Regions from separate parts of the Streptomyces sp. NPDC024698 genome, predicted to be linked through region 1. Evidence: riboswitches for the same ligand, from Rfam matches in the RefSeq annotation. Region 1 holds a riboswitch; each other region holds the start of a gene.
What was found. Region 1 has a riboswitch for cobalamin ahead of ACZ4AA_RS22245 ((2Fe-2S) ferredoxin domain-containing protein). Riboswitches for the same ligand answer to the same signal wherever they lie in the genome.
Positions count from the first base shown of each region.

Region 1 (3,992 bases):
CGCGGCCGCCGATGCGGTTCCGGCGGAGCCGATGAAAGCCGATGCGGCCAGACCGGCCGCCGCGGCGGCCGTCGCAAGCCTGCGGGTCATGCTCATACTCACGGTCCTCCATTCGAGACGTTCCCTTGCGGTCCACCTGGGTGCGGACAACCGGCGGACGGACCCGTCCCGCGAGTGAGTCTTCCGGCTGCCGCGACCCCCTCGTAGAAGATGCCAAGGCCCGGGGCGACGGAGTTGACGTGGAGTGCGAGATCTCTTGATCGTGCGCGCATGCGGCCGAATGTGGAAAGCCCCGGCGTGGGCCCGGTGTCCAGGCGCCAGGACGAAGATCTCTCGTCCGGCAACCGACCGACGCGCCCTACGAGTTCAGAGTTCTGCCAGCCACGCCCGCGTGCTCTTGGGACCGCGGAAGCGGTGAACGTCGAGGGGCGCGAAGCGGTCGTCGACGACCCGTTGACCGATTTCGCGCCGACGGTTTCCGTGCTGGGACCAGGCCCACCACGCCGGATGTTCCCGGCTCAGCCAGCCCTTCCAGGTCTCCCTGTTGCCGCCGAAGAGGACTTCGCGGGTCGCTGAGCGTTTCAGTGATCGGCGCAGGACCCGGGGCATGACCACGCGTTGGGGATAGTCCAGCCAGACCACGGTGTCGGCCCGTTCCCACAGCAGTTCACGAACCTGCGGGTAGCCGAGCGAGTCGACGATCCATCGAGGCTCGGCGACGAGCGTTGCCACCTCGTCCGTCAGCTTTTCGTTGACGGACCAGTCGGGGCCGTCGAAGTAGAGCGCGTCCATCTCGTGGTAGGGCAGGCCGAGTCGGGTGCTCAGCGCTCGCGCGAGCGTGGACTTGCCCGCACCGGTAACACCCACCACCAAGATCCGTTCCACGGCCGCACCTTATCCCGGCGCCCTGAGGGCGAGGCGAGAGCGACCGCTGTACGATCCCGTTTCATGACGACGCCCGACTGCTACGCATGTGGCAGGGAAGCGGAGTTCGACGACCTTCCACCGCGTGAGCGCGTGGCATCCGACGAACACTGGCGCGTGGCCCACACGTTCAACACCGCCCTGCCCGGCTGGCTGGTGCTGCTGCCCCGGCGCCACGTGACCGCGGTTCATGAACTCACGGACGCCGAGGCGGCCACCCTGGGGATGTGGCAGGTCCGGCTCTCCCGGGCGCTGCGGAGCACGACGGGCTGCGCCAAGACCTACGTCATCCAGTTCGCGGAAGCGGAAGGCTTCGCGCACGTGCACTTCCACATCGTTCCGCGCGGGGCTGATCTGCGACCCGAGCATCGCGGACCGGGCGTCTTCGAGCTGCTCCGGCGACCCGGCCAGGAACACGTATCGGCCGCCGACGCGGACCGAATGGCCCACTCCCTGCGCGTTCGACTGGGTGAGGCCTCCAGAGCTCGGTGAGTGCCGTCACATGTCCCGACATGCCTTGGCCTTGAACTCCGTCGTGGAGGCGACTGTGGTGGATTCGTCGCCGTTGTCCGACACGGTGTCGTAGAGGATCGTGCCCGGCTTGAGCCGACTCCGGTCGCCCGAGGTGAAGGAAATGTCGCCGGACGACGACGAGTTGTCCTTCGTCCACCCGTAGAGCGTGTACGTGGTCCTGGCGGTGAGCGGTCCGAGGGGTTTGGTCGTGGTCCAGCCGGTGGCGGGGGCGTCGAGGGGCCAGGTGGCGAAGCCGTGTGTGAGGGGGTGCCGGGCGGTCCATGAACCGACCGTCACCGACTTGTCCGCGTCGGCGTCGTCCACGAACAGGGACGCGCCGTCGATCCGATGCCCGCAGACCATCATGACGCCGAGCAGATGGCCGTCCGCGGTCACGGACAGGCCGGCGACGGCGTCCACGGGAACGGAGCACCCGGAGGTCGTGGCCAGGGCCGCACCGACCGCGACGGCACCGACGGAGAGCCGGAACCCCGGACGTGAAGTGGTCGACCGCATGCCGGGCCCCTTCCCGGGGTGCGCGTACGGCCCCCTGTCCCGATGCTAGGGGCGAGCCGGGCCTGAACTGAGGCCCGCCACCCACTCGTTGTGCGGTCGTTGCCGCCTCGTACTCGCGCCGAGGACCACCCTCGAAAAGCTCATCGCGTCCTCCGGGGCGGGGTGAACACGTAGAGGTCGAGAATGTCGGGGCAGGGGGCGACTCCGGGGCCGCCTGCCCGTACCCAGGCGGCGATGTCCGCGGTGGCCTCGGCGTCGTTGACGAGACCGAGCCAGACGGGGCGGGCTCCGGCGGCCCGTGCGGCCGCGGACGGCTGGACGACGATCACGTTGGCGTGTTCGCACACATCGAGGCAGTCCGAGACCCGTACGGGAACCTCTTCGGACAGCCGCGCGAGCTGCCGGTCGTGATCCACGCCGGTGACCTTCGGGGTTCCGCAGCAGCAGTCCCGGCAGACGACGACACGGCACGGGGCGGGTTCGGCAAAGACGTGCTGCTCCGCGTGGCCGCGGTTGCCGGGCGTCACCTGGTCGCCGCCGGTCGCGGCGTCCTCCTCCGGCTTCGCGTCTTCGTGCGGGCGGGCGTCGGCGGCGGTGCGTGGCACGGCGGACGCCCGGACGCGAGCCGGGGTTCGGAGCGGAGCGGGGACATCGACGGGAACAGGGGTACGGAGCACGGGCATGCCTCAGGGGTCGGGGCTCGTACGCGGAGCCTGGCCTACAGGTCCTCCGGGGGCCGGAGGTGCCAGCAGGTCTTCGGACTCGGGTTCGTCCGGACGGGGCGCCTTCCCGGTCTCCCAGTGGCGCTGTGCCCCGCCCGTCCCCCTCACCGCTGCGCGTCAGCTCCGGATTCGCACCGGATTCCCTGACCACGGATGTGGTTCGACTGGCTCGCCGAGGCTATCAAGTCGCTTTCGCCGCCCGGATGACGGACGTTCTGCGCCCCTCGCCCGCGACGAACCCGTAGGCTGGCCGATGCAGCTGGTTCGCCCCGTCCGCCAGGCGGGATGCGTCGCAAGAGGGAACCCGGTGGGAATCCGGGACTGCCCCGCAGCGGTGAGCGGGAACGACCGCCGTCATACGCACTGGGTCCGACGTACAGGACCCAGCCGCGCCCCCGCGCGGGAAGCGACGGCCATTGACATCCTCCCGGGCTTAAGGGCCCGGGATTCCAATCTGCTCCTGCTGCGGTGACGCGGTGGGCAGCTTCTGGTGGGTTCCTGTTTCGCTGCGCTGTGCCGGCAGGGGTGCCGGTCTTACCTGCGCTCCACAGGCTGATGCCGCCAGTCCGGCGGCCTTGGCGACGTTGACCGCCGCGTTGACGTCTCGGTCGAGGACGGTCCCGCACGCCGAGCACGTCCACTCCCGGATGTTCAGCGGTTTGGGGCCGTCCTTGACGTCACATGCGGAGCACACCTGGGAGGTCGGTTCGAACCGGCCGATCTTCACGAGGGTGCGTCCGTACCGGGCGGCTTTGTATTCCAGCATGGCCACGAACGCGGACCATCCGGCGTCGTGGACGGACTTGGCCAGACGCGTGCGAGCGAGTCCTTTGACACACAGGCCCTCGACGGCGATCGCTTGGTTCTCGCGGATCAGCCGGGTGGAGAGCTGGTGGTGGAACTCGTGGCGTGCGTCGGTGACCCGTGCGTGAGCGTGGGCGACCTTCAGCCGGGCCTTGCCCCGGTTGTTGGAGCCCTTCTGTTTGCGGGAAAGGTCCCGCTGCAACTTCTTCAGGCGCTTCTCGGCCCGGCGCAGGAAGCGGGGGCTGTCGATCTTTTGGCCGTCGGACAGGACGGCGAAGTGCCCCAGGCCGAGGTCAATGCCGATCTCCGGTGCCGTCCCGGGCAGTACTGCGCAGGCGTCCGTCTCCACGATGAAGCTCGCGAAGTACCTGTCCGCCGCGTCCTTGACCACGGTCACGGTGGACGGGGCGGACGGCAGTGTCCGGGACCAGCGCACGGGAACGTCGCCGACCTTGGGCAGTCTCAGTTTCCCGCCCGGCGTGATCCGCCACGAGGCGTTGGCGGTGAAGCGGA
Region 1 is NZ_JBVHLK010000009.1:193,817-197,808, forward strand. Features, by position in the region: gene ACZ4AA_RS22225 (hypothetical protein) at 1-90, opposite strand, end outside; gene ACZ4AA_RS22230 (P-loop NTPase family protein) at 367-885, opposite strand; gene ACZ4AA_RS22235 (HIT family protein) at 949-1,416, shown strand; gene ACZ4AA_RS22240 (hypothetical protein) at 1,423-1,953, opposite strand; gene ACZ4AA_RS22245 ((2Fe-2S) ferredoxin domain-containing protein) at 2,094-2,480, opposite strand; cobalamin riboswitch at 2,684-2,859, opposite strand; cobalamin riboswitch at 2,974-3,117, shown strand; gene ACZ4AA_RS22250 (RNA-guided endonuclease InsQ/TnpB family protein) at 3,109-3,992, opposite strand, start outside.

Region 2 (3,992 bases), on a different contig from region 1:
CCGTCACCGGCATCCTCGCCACCATGCCGTACATCGCGCTCCAACTCGTCGGCATCCAGGCCGTTCTGGACGTGATGGGCGTGGGCGGCGGCGCGTCCTCCAACTGGTTCGTCAAGGACCTTCCGCTGCTCATCGCGTTCGGCGTGCTGGCCGCGTACACCTACTCCTCGGGTCTGCGGGCGCCCGCTCTGATCGCGTTCGTGAAGGACACGCTGATCTACATCGTGATCGCGGTGGCGATCATCTACATCCCGATCAAGCTCGGCGGCTTCGACGAGATCTTCAAGGCGGCGGGCGCCAAGTACACGGCCGCGGGCGCCGGCGGGATCGTCCCCGCCGAGGCGGGCCAGTGGACGTACGCCACCCTGGCGCTCGGCTCGGCACTGGCGCTGTTCATGTATCCGCACTCCGTCACCGCGACGCTGTCCGGACGCAGCCGGGAGGTCATCCGCCGCAACACCACGATCCTGCCGCTGTACTCGCTGATGCTGGGCCTGCTCGCCCTGCTCGGGTTCATGGCGATCGCCGCCGGGGTGAAGGTCACCAACGGCCAACTGGCCATCCCCCAGCTCTTCGAGAACATGTTCCCCGACTGGTTCGCGGGCGTCGCGTTCGCCGCCATCGGCATCGGGGCGCTCGTCCCGGCGGCCATCATGTCGATCGCGGCCGCGAACCTTTTCACCCGCAACATCTACAAGGACTTCATCAACCCGGCCGCGACCCCACGGCAGGAGACCAGGGTCTCCAAGCTGGTCTCGCTCCTGGTGAAGGTGGGCGCCCTGGTCTTCGTCCTGACGATGGACAAGACCGTCGCGATCAACTTCCAGCTGCTGGGCGGCATCTGGATCCTCCAGACCTTCCCCTCGCTGGTCGGCGGCCTCTTCACCCGCTGGTTCCACCGCTGGGCGCTGCTGGGCGGCTGGGCGGTCGGCATGCTCTACGGCACGATCGCCGCCTACGGGGTGGCCTCCCCGACCCAGAAGCACTTCGGCGGCAGCTCGAAGGACATCCCCGGCATCGGGGAGATCGGTTACATCGGCCTGACGGCGTTCGTCCTGAACGCTGCCGTGGCCGTGGTCCTCACCTTCGCCCTCAGGACGTTCAAGGCCCCCGACGGCGTCGACGAGACCTCGCCCGGGGACTACACGGCCGACGCGGGCGACCCCGGCGTCGAGACGGAGCTCCCGCCGGCCACGGCCGACGCGAGCCACTAGGGCCCCTGGGGCCGGCCTCGGAACAGGCGCGAGCGGCGGGCCGCCGGAGGGCATCCGGCGGCCCGCCGCCGTGCCGGGCGGGCACACCGGCCCGCACGGACATCGGCCCCTTCCGGAGCTCGGCGACGTCCCGCCGCTCACCCACGCGTTGGCGTTCCGGCACGCTCCGTAGCGCCCTTGGACACACAGCCGACACAACATGTGGGGGCAGTCCCGAAGCCCGGCACAAGATGTATGCTCATGGTCGCTGTCGCCGCAGGGGAATCCGGTGCGAATCCGGAACTGTCCCGCAACGGTGTACTTGTGCGTGTTCGCGTCTGCGTGTGCCCGTACTCGCGTCAGTCCGAGGACCTGCCGACAGCGCGCCCCGGCCGTCCGGCCCGGGTGCCGATGACGTCCGGGCCTCGCGGAATGGGCCGGTGGACGCGGTGCGCTGTGCCCGAAAGCGCTCCCGTGTGCCCCGTCCCCGCTCGTGAGGCCCCGTGCCGAGCGAGGAGAGCCACACGTGACCATCGCGCCAGCCGATCCGGCTTCAGTGACCGCGCAGCAGGCCCCGGTGGAGACCGACGGTCCCGGAACCGTGCTGCTGCGGACCCTGACGGATCTGACCGCCGACCTCCCCGACGCCGACCCCGGCCGGGTCGCCGCCGCGGCGCTGCGCGGCCGGTCCGCCCGTGCCGACGAGGCCGAGCTGCGCGAACTGGCCACCGAGGCGGCCGCGGGCCTCATCTCCGAGGACCCCGCCTACTCGCGGCTCGCCGCCCGCCTGCTCGCGGTCACCATCGCCGCGGAGGCCGCCTCCCAGGGCGTCACGACCTTCTCCGAGTCGGTCGCCGTCGGCCACCGCGAGGGCCTGATCGCCGACCGCACGGCCGCGTTCGTGCGGCTGCACACGGACCGCCTGGACGCGCTGACCGACGCCGAGGGCGACGACCGCTTCGGCTACTTCGGGCTGCGCACGCTGCACTCCCGCTATCTGCTCCGGCACCCGATCACCCGCAAGGTCGTCGAGACGCCCCAGCACTTCATGCTGCGGGTGGCCTCCGGTCTCGCGGAGGACGACACCGTCCGTTCCCTGGACGAGGTCGCGGCGCTCTACCGGCTCATGAGCCGCCTGGACTACCTGCCCTCCTCCCCCACGCTCTTCAACTCCGGTACGCGGCACCCCCAGATGTCGTCCTGCTACCTCCTCGACTCCCCGCTGGACGAGCTGGACTCCATCTACGACCGCTACCACCAGGTGGCCCGCCTGTCGAAGCACGCGGGCGGCATCGGCCTGTCGTACTCCCGTATCCGCAGCCGCGGTTCGCTGATCCGCGGCACCAACGGGCACTCCAACGGCATCGTCCCGTTCCTCAAGACCCTCGACGCCTCGGTGGCCGCGGTGAACCAGGGCGGCCGGCGCAAGGGCGCGGCCGCGGTCTACCTGGAGACCTGGCACTCCGACATCGAGGAGTTCCTTGAGCTGCGCGACAACACCGGTGAGGACGCCCGGCGTACGCACAACCTGAACCTCGCGCACTGGATCCCGGACGAGTTCATGCGCCGGGTGAACGAGGACGGCGTCTGGTCGCTGTTCTCCCCCGCCGACGTGCCGGAACTGGTCGACCTGTGGGGCGACGCGTTCGACGCGGCCTACCGCAAGGCCGAGGAGGCGGGCCTCGCCAGGAAGACCATCCCGGCCCGCGACCTGTACGGCCGCATGATGCGCACCCTCGCGCAGACCGGCAACGGCTGGATGACCTTCAAGGACGCCGCCAACCGGACCGCCAACCAGACGGCGGAGCCGGGCCACACCGTCCACTCCTCGAACCTGTGCACCGAGATCCTGGAGGTCACGGACGACGGCGAGACGGCGGTCTGCAACCTGGGCTCGGTCAACCTCGGCGCGTTCGTGACCGGCGGTGACATCGACTGGGAGCGGCTCGACGAGACCGTGCGCACCGCGGTCACCTTCCTCGACCGCGTGGTGGACATCAACTTCTACCCGACCGAGCAGGCGGGCCGCTCCAACGCCAAGTGGCGTCCGGTCGGCCTGGGCGCGATGGGCCTCCAGGACGTCTTCTTCAAGCTGCGGATCCCCTTCGACTCGCCCGAGGCCCGCGCCCTGTCGACCCGGATCGCCGAGCGGATCATGCTCGCCTCCTACGAGGCCTCCGCGGACCTCGCCGAGCGCAACGGACCGCTCCCGGCCTGGGAGAAGACCCGGACCGCTCGTGGCGTGCTGCACCCGGACCACTTCGACGTGGAGCTGAACTGGCCGGAGCGCTGGACCGCCCTGCGCGAGCGGATCGCCTCGGTCGGCATGCGCAACTCGCTGCTGCTGGCCATCGCGCCGACGGCCACCATCGCGTCCATCGCGGGCGTGTACGAGTGCATCGAGCCGCAGGTGTCGAACCTGTTCAAGCGCGAGACGCTGTCGGGTGAGTTCCTCCAGGTCAACTCGTACCTGGTGGCCGAGCTGAAGGCGCTCGGCGTGTGGGACGCGCAGACCCGTGAGGCGCTGCGCGAGTCCAGCGGCTCGGTGCAGGGCTTCACCTGGGTCCCGCAGGACGTCCGCGACCTGTACCGCACGGCGTGGGAGATCCCGCAGCGCGGCCTGATCGACATGGCCGCCGCCCGCACCCCGTTCCTGGACCAGGCCCAGTCGCTGAACCTGTTCCTGGAGACGCCGACCATCGGCAAGCTCTCCTCGATGTACTCCTACGCGTGGAAGGCCGGCCTGAAGACGACGTACTACCTGCGTTCGCGCCCGGCGACACGCATCGCCCGCGCGGC
Region 2 is NZ_JBVHLK010000002.1:98,428-102,419, forward strand. Features, by position in the region: gene mctP (monocarboxylate uptake permease MctP) at 1-1,214, shown strand, start outside; cobalamin riboswitch at 1,439-1,587, shown strand; gene ACZ4AA_RS04905 (ribonucleoside-diphosphate reductase subunit alpha) at 1,720-3,992, shown strand, end outside.
Region 2: another riboswitch for cobalamin. It lies ahead of ACZ4AA_RS04905 (ribonucleoside-diphosphate reductase subunit alpha); the one in region 1 lies ahead of ACZ4AA_RS22245 ((2Fe-2S) ferredoxin domain-containing protein).

Region 3 (3,992 bases), on a different contig from region 1:
GCCATCAGCGGCACCACCGTCGGCTCCGAGAAGCTGTGGATGGGCCAGACCCACGTCGCCCCCTCCACCGCGTCCTCGGACCACCACCACGGGGAGTCCGAGACGGCCATCCATGTCGTGAGCGGACACCCCGAGTTCGTGTTCGTCGACGACTCGGGGGACCGGCCCGAGGAAGTGCGCCTGCGCACCTCGCCCGGTGACTACATCTTCGTGCCGCCGTTCGTTCCGCACCGCGAGGAGAATCCCGATCCCGAGGAGGAGGCCGTCGTCGTCATCGCCCGCAGCACCCAGGAGGCGATCGTGGTCAACCTGCCGCGGCTGTACGCGCTGGGGTCGGGCGAGGACGCCTGACGGGACGGGCCCGGTCACCCGGTGGGTACGGTAGCGGGAAGACCGCCGTGACCGGCGGATCGAACGGACCGTGGAAGGAACCACCGAGATCATGAGCGTCATCGTGGCCGGCCGCCCGGCGGAGGCGTCCGAGTGAACGGCACCGAGGCGCCAGGCGCCGGGGAATCCGTCCTGCTCCGCACCGAGGGACGGGCGGCCCGCATCACCCTCAACCGGCCCGGAGCGCTGAACGCCCTGAACCACGCAATGGTGCGCCGGATCGACCGGGCCCTGACCGCCTGGGAGCACGACCCCGCCGTCGACACCGTCGACACCGTCGTCATCACCGGAGCCGGAGAACGCGGACTGTGCGCGGGCGGCGACATCCGCGTCGTCCACGACGACGCGCGCTACGGTGACGGCACCGCCTCCGCCGCGTTCTGGCGGGACGAGTACCACCTCAACGCCCGGATCGCCCGCTACCCCAAGCCGTACGTGGCGGTCATGGACGGCATCGTCATGGGCGGCGGCGTCGGGATCTCCGCCCACGGCAGCGTCCGCATCGTCACCGAACGCTCGCGCGTCGCCATGCCCGAGACCGGCATCGGATTCGTCCCCGACGTCGGCGGCACGCGTCTGCTCGGCCTCGCCCCGGGCGAACTCGGCACCCACCTCGCCCTGACCGGCTCCTCGATCGGCGCCGGGGACGCGCTCCTGTGCGGACTCGCCGACCACTACGTGCCGTCCGCCTCGCTCCCACGGCTGGTGTCCGACCTCGCGGACCGGCCCGTGGCGGAGGTACTGGCGGCCCACACACGGCCCGCGCCCTCGGCGGACCTCGCGCCGCGGCGCGAGTGGATCGACGCCTGCTACGGCGCCGACACGGTCGAGGAGATCATCGGGCGACTGTTCGCGGCCGGAGACCCGGACGCCAAGGAGACGGCGGAGATCCTGCTCGGCAAGTCGCCCACCGCCCTGAAGGTCACCTTGGCCGCGCTGCGCCGGGCCCGGGAGCTCCGATCCCTGGAGGCTGTTCTCGACCAGGAGTACCGGGTGTCCTGCGCGGCCCTGTCCGCCCCCGACCTGGTGGAGGGCGTCCGCGCCCAGATCATCGACAAGGACCGCCGGCCGCGCTGGTCCCCGGCCACGCTCGACGAGGTCACCGATGCCGACGTCGAGCGCTTCTTCGCCCCGCTCGGCGAGCGTGAACTCGGGCTGTCCGACGGCGGCTTCTGACGGTCGGCGGGGACCTGCCACCTGGGACGAGAGGAAGATCACCCCGGTAGGCGCGGTCTTGGCCAGCCACGCGGCACGCGGTACGGTCGGTCCGATATCGATGACGTCAAGACGGAAGCCGGTGGAAATCCGGCACGGTCGCGCCACTGTGAGCGAGACGCCCAGCCACGGCGGGTGTCGCGTGAGTCAGACCCGTAGACGACATCCTGTGCACCACCGAGATGGGACGCGAACTCCCGAGGAGGTCCTGCCATGGCGCAGACCGTCGCTCCGCCGACAGCCACCACCCCCGCTCTCCCCGCCAAGCTGCCGATCGGTGCGATCGTCCCCTGGGCGGTCTTCTTCGGCATCCTGATGCTGGTCCTGCTCTACTTCGTCGGCGCCGAACAGGGCGCCACCTCCGTCGTCTCGGGCGAGGACGTCCACGAGTGGGTGCACGACGCCCGCCACCTCCTCGGCTTCCCCTGCCACTGACGCGAGGGAGAGCACCGATCATGAACTCCGCAACCGTAAGAAACCTCCTCGTACGCGGCATGCTCGCCGGCCTCGTCGCCGGTGTACTGGCCCTGGTCGTCGCCTACTTGCTCGGTGAACCGACCGTCGACAGCGCCATCGGCTTCGAGGAGGCCCACTCCCACGCACACGGGCACGAGGTCGAACTCGTCTCCCGCAGCCTCCAGTCCACCGCGGGCCTCGCCACCGGCGTCCTCGTCTACGGCGTCTCCTTCGGCGGCATCGCAGCGCTCGCCTACTGCTTCGCCCTCGGCCGCGTGGGCCGCTTCGGCCCGCGCGCGACCGCGCTCCTGCTGTCCGGGACCGCGCTCCTGGCCGTGTACGTCGTGCCGTTCCTGAAGTACCCGGCCAACCCGCCGTCGGTCGGCGACCCCGACACCATCGGCAAGCGGACCGCCCTGTACTTCCTGATGATGGTCCTCAGCGTGCTCCTCGCGGTGAGTGCCACCCTGCTCGGCAAGCGCCTCGCGCCGAGCCTCGGCACCTGGTACGCCACCGTCATCGCGATCGCCGCCTTTGCCGTCGTCATCGCCTTGGCCTACGGGTTCCTGCCCGTCATCAACGAGGTGCCCAAGGACTTCCCGGCCACCCTGCTCTGGCGGTTCAGACTCTCCGCCCTCGCCATCCAGACCGTCCTGTGGACCGGATTCGGCCTGGTCTTCGGCGAGTTGGCCGAACGCATGCTCAACCCCAAGCCCGCGACCGTCGCCTCCGGGCGAACGGTTCCGAGCGCGAGCTGAGCCGCCCGGAACGCAGGAGAGCCCCTCGGAACCATCCGAGGGGCTCTCCTCGCGTCAGGGCCGCGGGGACCTGCCCGAGGCCGGACTCACCGACGGCCGGCTTCCTGTCGGACCGCCTCCGCCTCCGGGCCGGGCTCGATGTCGCGGCGTTCCCGGATGTGCGCGTAGGCCATGAGGCCGAACAGGACAACGAGCAGCACGGTCCCAGGCCCTGTGGGCCCCAGCCGAGTGATGTGGCGCCGCCCGGCAGGTACGTGGCACTGGCGTCGCGGTTCATGAAGTCGGACATGGTGGTGCCGGCCATGCTGGTCGACAGGATCACGGTCCAGTAGAAGAACGGGTTGTACCGGCGGGACCTGAGCTGGACGGCCAGCGTCACGACGAAGAGCAGGAACAGGATGATCGTGGTCACGAAGTAGCCGAGCTTGACAAGATCAACCTGAACGCCGTCCTGAACGTGCGCGGCACGCGTATTGACGTACCGCGCCCGCGCTGCCCCCGCTCTGGTTCTTGGCGCCGTTTGCAGCGCCGCTTGTGGACCTCAGGCGCGATCACGCGGCACCGCGGCGGCCGGAGCCTGAACGCTGGTGCGGTGACCTGTCCGCCCATGAAGGTCCGAGCGGTGGCCGGGCTCCGACCTGCCCCGCCACCGCCGTTCGGGTCAGCGGCTCTCGCCGCCGAAGACCTTCAGAATCCGCTCCGCCGCGAGCGTCGCCGTCAACCCGCCCTCGCGGACCTGCCGTTCGAGGTCGGGAGCGACGGCTCGTACGGCCTGATCGGCGTGCAGACGGCCGAGCAGCTCGTCCCGGACCATGGTCCAGGTCCAGTCCACCTGCTGCTCACGCCGCTTCCCGGCGAGAGCGCCGGTCGAGTCGAGCAGCGTCCGGTGCTGTTCCAGGCGGTCCCACACCGTGTCGAGACCCGCCGCCTCACGGGCGCTGCAACTGAGCACCGGCGGCGTCCAGACGGCGTCCTTGCCGTGCATCAGCCGCAGCGCGCCCGCCAGTTCACGCGCGGCGGACTGCGCGTCGCGCTCGTGCGGGCCGTCCGCCTTGTTGACGGCGATCACGTCCGCCAGCTCCAGGACGCCCTTCTTGATGCCCTGCAACTGGTCCCCGGTACGCGCCAGCGTCAGCAGCAGGAAGGAGTCGACCATGTTCGCGACCGCGGTCT
Region 3 is NZ_JBVHLK010000010.1:57,217-61,208, forward strand. Features, by position in the region: gene ACZ4AA_RS22905 (cupin domain-containing protein) at 1-351, shown strand, start outside; gene ACZ4AA_RS22910 (enoyl-CoA hydratase/isomerase family protein) at 484-1,566, shown strand; cobalamin riboswitch at 1,628-1,762, shown strand; gene ACZ4AA_RS22915 (CbtB domain-containing protein) at 1,819-2,040, shown strand; gene ACZ4AA_RS22920 (CbtA family protein) at 2,061-2,819, shown strand; gene meaB (methylmalonyl Co-A mutase-associated GTPase MeaB) at 3,481-3,992, opposite strand, start outside.
Region 3: another riboswitch for cobalamin. It lies ahead of ACZ4AA_RS22915 (CbtB domain-containing protein); the one in region 1 lies ahead of ACZ4AA_RS22245 ((2Fe-2S) ferredoxin domain-containing protein).

Region 4 (3,992 bases), on a different contig from region 1:
AGCCCATCCTCCCAGGCCCGCTTCCCGCCGAGCAGCCGGACGACGGCCAGGTCGGCGCCCTCGACCAGCGCGGGCAGTTCGCCGGTGACGTCCACCCGGGTCGGATTGCCGATCCGGTAGGCGGCGCCGCTGGCGCGGGCCGCCAGCAGATCCGTGTCGGCGGTCGACAACAACAACACAGTGCTCATGCGGGTGCTCCCGGTGGAATGAAGGGCAGTCCTCGTGGCGCGCCGGACTCGATGAGCCGCCACAGCGCGTCCGTGTCCGCGTGTTCCTCGATCAGGTCGCCGAGCCGGTCGAGCTGCTCCTCGCGCAGCGCCGCGAACGACGTGTCGGGGGCCGGCACGAAGCGGCGGCCCGCGGCGGCGGCCACCTCGCGCAGATAGGCCCGTCTGAATCCGTCCGACTCCAGGGAGCCGTGCCAGTGCGTGCCCCGGACGGAGCCGACCCGGCAGCCGTCCAGGGCCGCTCCCGCGGCGTCGGACATGAAGGTCTCGCCGCCGGTGACCTCGGCGACGCCATGGTGGATCTCGTAGCCCTCGACGTGCTCGCCGAGGGCCTCGCCGACCGGACGCGCCAGCGTCTTCTCCCGCGCGAACCGCACGCGTACGGGCAGGAGTCCGAGCCCTTCGACCCGGCCGGCCCGGGACTCGACGTCGTCCTCGATGGACTCGCCGAGGAGCTGGTAGCCGCCGCAGATGCCGAGGACGGGCCGCCCCTCGGCGGCCCGGCGCGCGAGGGCGTCCGCGAGGCCGCGTTCGCGCAGCCACCGGAGCGCCCCGACGGTGCCCCGGGTCCCGGGCACGACGACCAGGTCCGCGTCGGCCAGTTCCTCGGCCCGGTCCACGAACCGCACGACGACACCCGGTTCGGCGGCCAGCGCGTCCACGTCCGTGAAGTTGGACATCAGCGGGACCGCGCAGACGGCGACCCGCAGGACGTCCGCGCCGACGGGGGAGGAGACGACGGACTCGCGGACGGCCCCGCGCAGCGAGACCCGCAGCCCGTCCTCCTCGTCGATGCCGAGTCCGTGCCGGAAGGGCAGCACCCCGTAGGTGCGCCGCCCGGTCAGGCCGTGCAGCATGTCGAGGCCGGGCTCCAGCAGGCTGACGTCACCGCGGAACTTGTTGACGAGGAACCCGGCGACGAGCGCCTGGTCCTCGGGGGACAGCAGCGCGACCGTCCCGAAGAACGAGGCGAACACCCCGCCCCGGTCGATGTCGCCGACGACGAGCACCGGAAGCCCCGCGTTGCGCGCCACCCCCATGTTCACGATGTCGGTACGCCGCAGATTGATCTCGGCCGGACTGCCGGCCCCCTCGCAGATCACCGCGTCATACGTGCCCCGCAACTGCTCCAGACAGTCGAGGACGGTCGCGAGGAGTGCCTCCCGGTGCCCCCCGCTCAGCCGGTCCCCGGTCGGGGCGGTGCCCGACGAGGGGTCCGTCATGGACCCGGCCGTCCCGAAGAACCCGCGCGCGCTCATCTCGCCCACCGGCCTGCCCATCAGGACGACCTGGCTGGTGCGGTCGCCGCCCGGCTTGAGCAGCACGGGATTCATCAGCGCGGTCGGCTCCACCCGGGCGGCCTGCGCCTGCATGGCCTGCGCCCGCCCGATCTCGGCGCCCTCGCGGGTCACGAACGAGTTCAGCGACATGTTCTGCGCCTTGAAGGGCGCGACCTTGACGCCCTGGCGCACCAGCCACCGGCAGATCCCGGCGGTCACGACGCTCTTGCCCGCATCGGAGGTGGTCCCGGCGATCAGCAGCCCGCCGCTCATGCGGTGCGCCCCTTCCTGGTGGACGGAACCGGAACCGGAACCGGAACCGGGTCCCGTCCGGCTCCGGTGAGCAGGATCCGGGCCGCGGCGCTCACCCCGAGCGCGAGCCAGCCGACCCGCCGGGAGAGCCGTACGGCCCGTTCGATGTCGTGGACCTGGACGGCCCGCCCCGTGCCGTTGAGCACGGGCCGGTGCTCGACCCGTCCGCCGTACGCGAGGGTGCCGCCGAGCCGTACCCCGAGCGCGCCCGCGAACGAGGCCTCCACGGGACCGGCGTTGGGGCTCGGATGCCGGCGGGCGTCCGCGCGCCAGGCGCGTACGGCACCGCGCGGGTCGGATCCGGCCACGGCCGCGAGGACGGCGGTCAGCCGGGCCCCCGGCCAGCCGGCGACGTCGTCGAGCCGGGCCGAGGCCCAGCCGTAGCGCCGGTGGCGGGGCGACTTGTGTCCGACCATGGCGTCGAGGGTGTTCACGGCGCGGAAGGCGACGAGTCCGGGCACACCGGCGACGGCGCCCCAGACCAGGGCGCCGACGACGGCGTCGGAGGTGTTCTCGGCCACGGACTCGACGACGGCGCGCGCGACGCCGTCGGCGTCCAGGGCCTGCGGATCGCGACCGCACAGATGCGGCAGCCGCTCCCGGGCCGCGTCGAGGTCACCGGCCGCGAGCGCGCCGCCGATCCCGCGCGCCTCGCGGCCGAGCGAGGTCCCTCCGACGACGGCCCAGGTGGCGGCGGCGGTCAGGGCGATCGAGGCGGTACGGGAGCGGCGTACGGTACGGCTCGCGAGCGCGGCCAGTCCGGTGGCGCCGCCCACGCAGACGGCGGTGTGCAGGGCGCCCCACCCGCGGTGGTCCCGCCACAGCATCCGCTCCACGGCGGCCGCGGCGTGCCCGAACGCGGCGACCGGATGCCCCCGGCCGGGATCGCCGAGCAGCAGGTCACCGAGAAGGCCGGCGGCGGCGCCGTACGCGAAGACGCGATCGGCACGCACGGGGTCAGCCGGCCGTGGGGTGGAGCGGAACCCTCGTACTCAGCGAAACGGGCAACGGGCAGCCGCGCATGGCGATATGTCCTCACTCAGGGTGTCCACGCCCTGGTTCGACGAGACCGGCGGTGAGAGTTCCTGGCTCCCGGGGAGTTTCTTCCCCGATGACAGTGGCGGGACCGCGCCGGATTCGCACCGGCTTCCTCTCATGCCGCCGTACTTGGCTCCGGCAGTCCACCACGGGGTGCGAACGGCCGTCAACTGGCTGTTGACCTGCGGAGGGACAGTGTGCGAAGGCCCACATACGCGTGGGGTGCGGGACGGTGATCCGTCCCGCACCCCACGCGTATGTACCGCTCGGCGCAGCCCGCTCCGGGCCGCCGGGACCTACTCGTCGTGACCGGGCCCCGGTGCCGGGCTACTTGGTGATGATCAGTGAGATGCCGTACGCCACCGCGGCGGCGCAGGCCGCGAAGCAGACGTAGGCGCCGGTGGCCGCCGCGACCGCGGAACCGCCCTGGGCCGACTCCTTCTTGGCGAGGCCGGCGACGCCGAGGGTGAAGAGGGCGACGAGGGCCACGGTCACTCCGAGGCTGACCCCGAAGACGGACCCGAGGGCTGACCAGTCGATGTTCATGCTGTTGCTTCCTTTGGTCTCAGGCCACTCGGGACGGAGCCGACGGGTTCGCCGTGGGCTCCGCCGGAGCCGGGATGGTGGCCGTGAGGCCTTCGGCCACGGAACCGGCCGGGGGCGGGGTGACCGCGGCGATGGCCTGCGTCACCACTCCGGCGGGCTCCTCGGTGTCGTTCACGTTGCTGTGGTCGATCACCTCGCGGCGCGAGCGGCGCCAGATCGCGAAGCTGGAACCCACCAGGAAGGCGGCCACGAGCGCGGTGCCCCAGGCGCCGAAACCGGTCACCCATTCGGCGCCGGCGCCGACCAGGGCGGCGGCGGGCAGGGTGAGGACCCAGGCGACGACCATGCGGGTGGCGGTGGACCAGCGGACCACACCGCCCTTGCGGCCGAGGCCCGCGCCCATCACGGAACCGGAGACCGAGTGCGTGGTGGAGAGGGAGAAGCCGATGTGCGACGAGGCCAGGATGACCGTGGCCGCGCTGGTCTGGGCGGCGAAGCCCTGCTGCGGCTGGAGGTCGGTCAGGCCCTTGCCCATCGTGCGGATGATGCGCCAGCCGCCCAGGTAGGTGCCGAGCGCGATCGCGAGACC
Region 4 is NZ_JBVHLK010000017.1:64,444-68,435, reverse strand. Features, by position in the region: gene cobN (cobaltochelatase subunit CobN) at 1-188, opposite strand, end outside; gene ACZ4AA_RS29055 (cobyric acid synthase) at 185-1,780, opposite strand; gene ACZ4AA_RS29050 (cobalamin biosynthesis protein) at 1,777-2,772, opposite strand; cobalamin riboswitch at 2,880-3,020, opposite strand; gene ACZ4AA_RS29045 (hypothetical protein) at 3,185-3,403, opposite strand; gene ACZ4AA_RS29040 (inorganic phosphate transporter) at 3,423-3,992, opposite strand, start outside.
Region 4: another riboswitch for cobalamin. It lies ahead of ACZ4AA_RS29050 (cobalamin biosynthesis protein); the one in region 1 lies ahead of ACZ4AA_RS22245 ((2Fe-2S) ferredoxin domain-containing protein).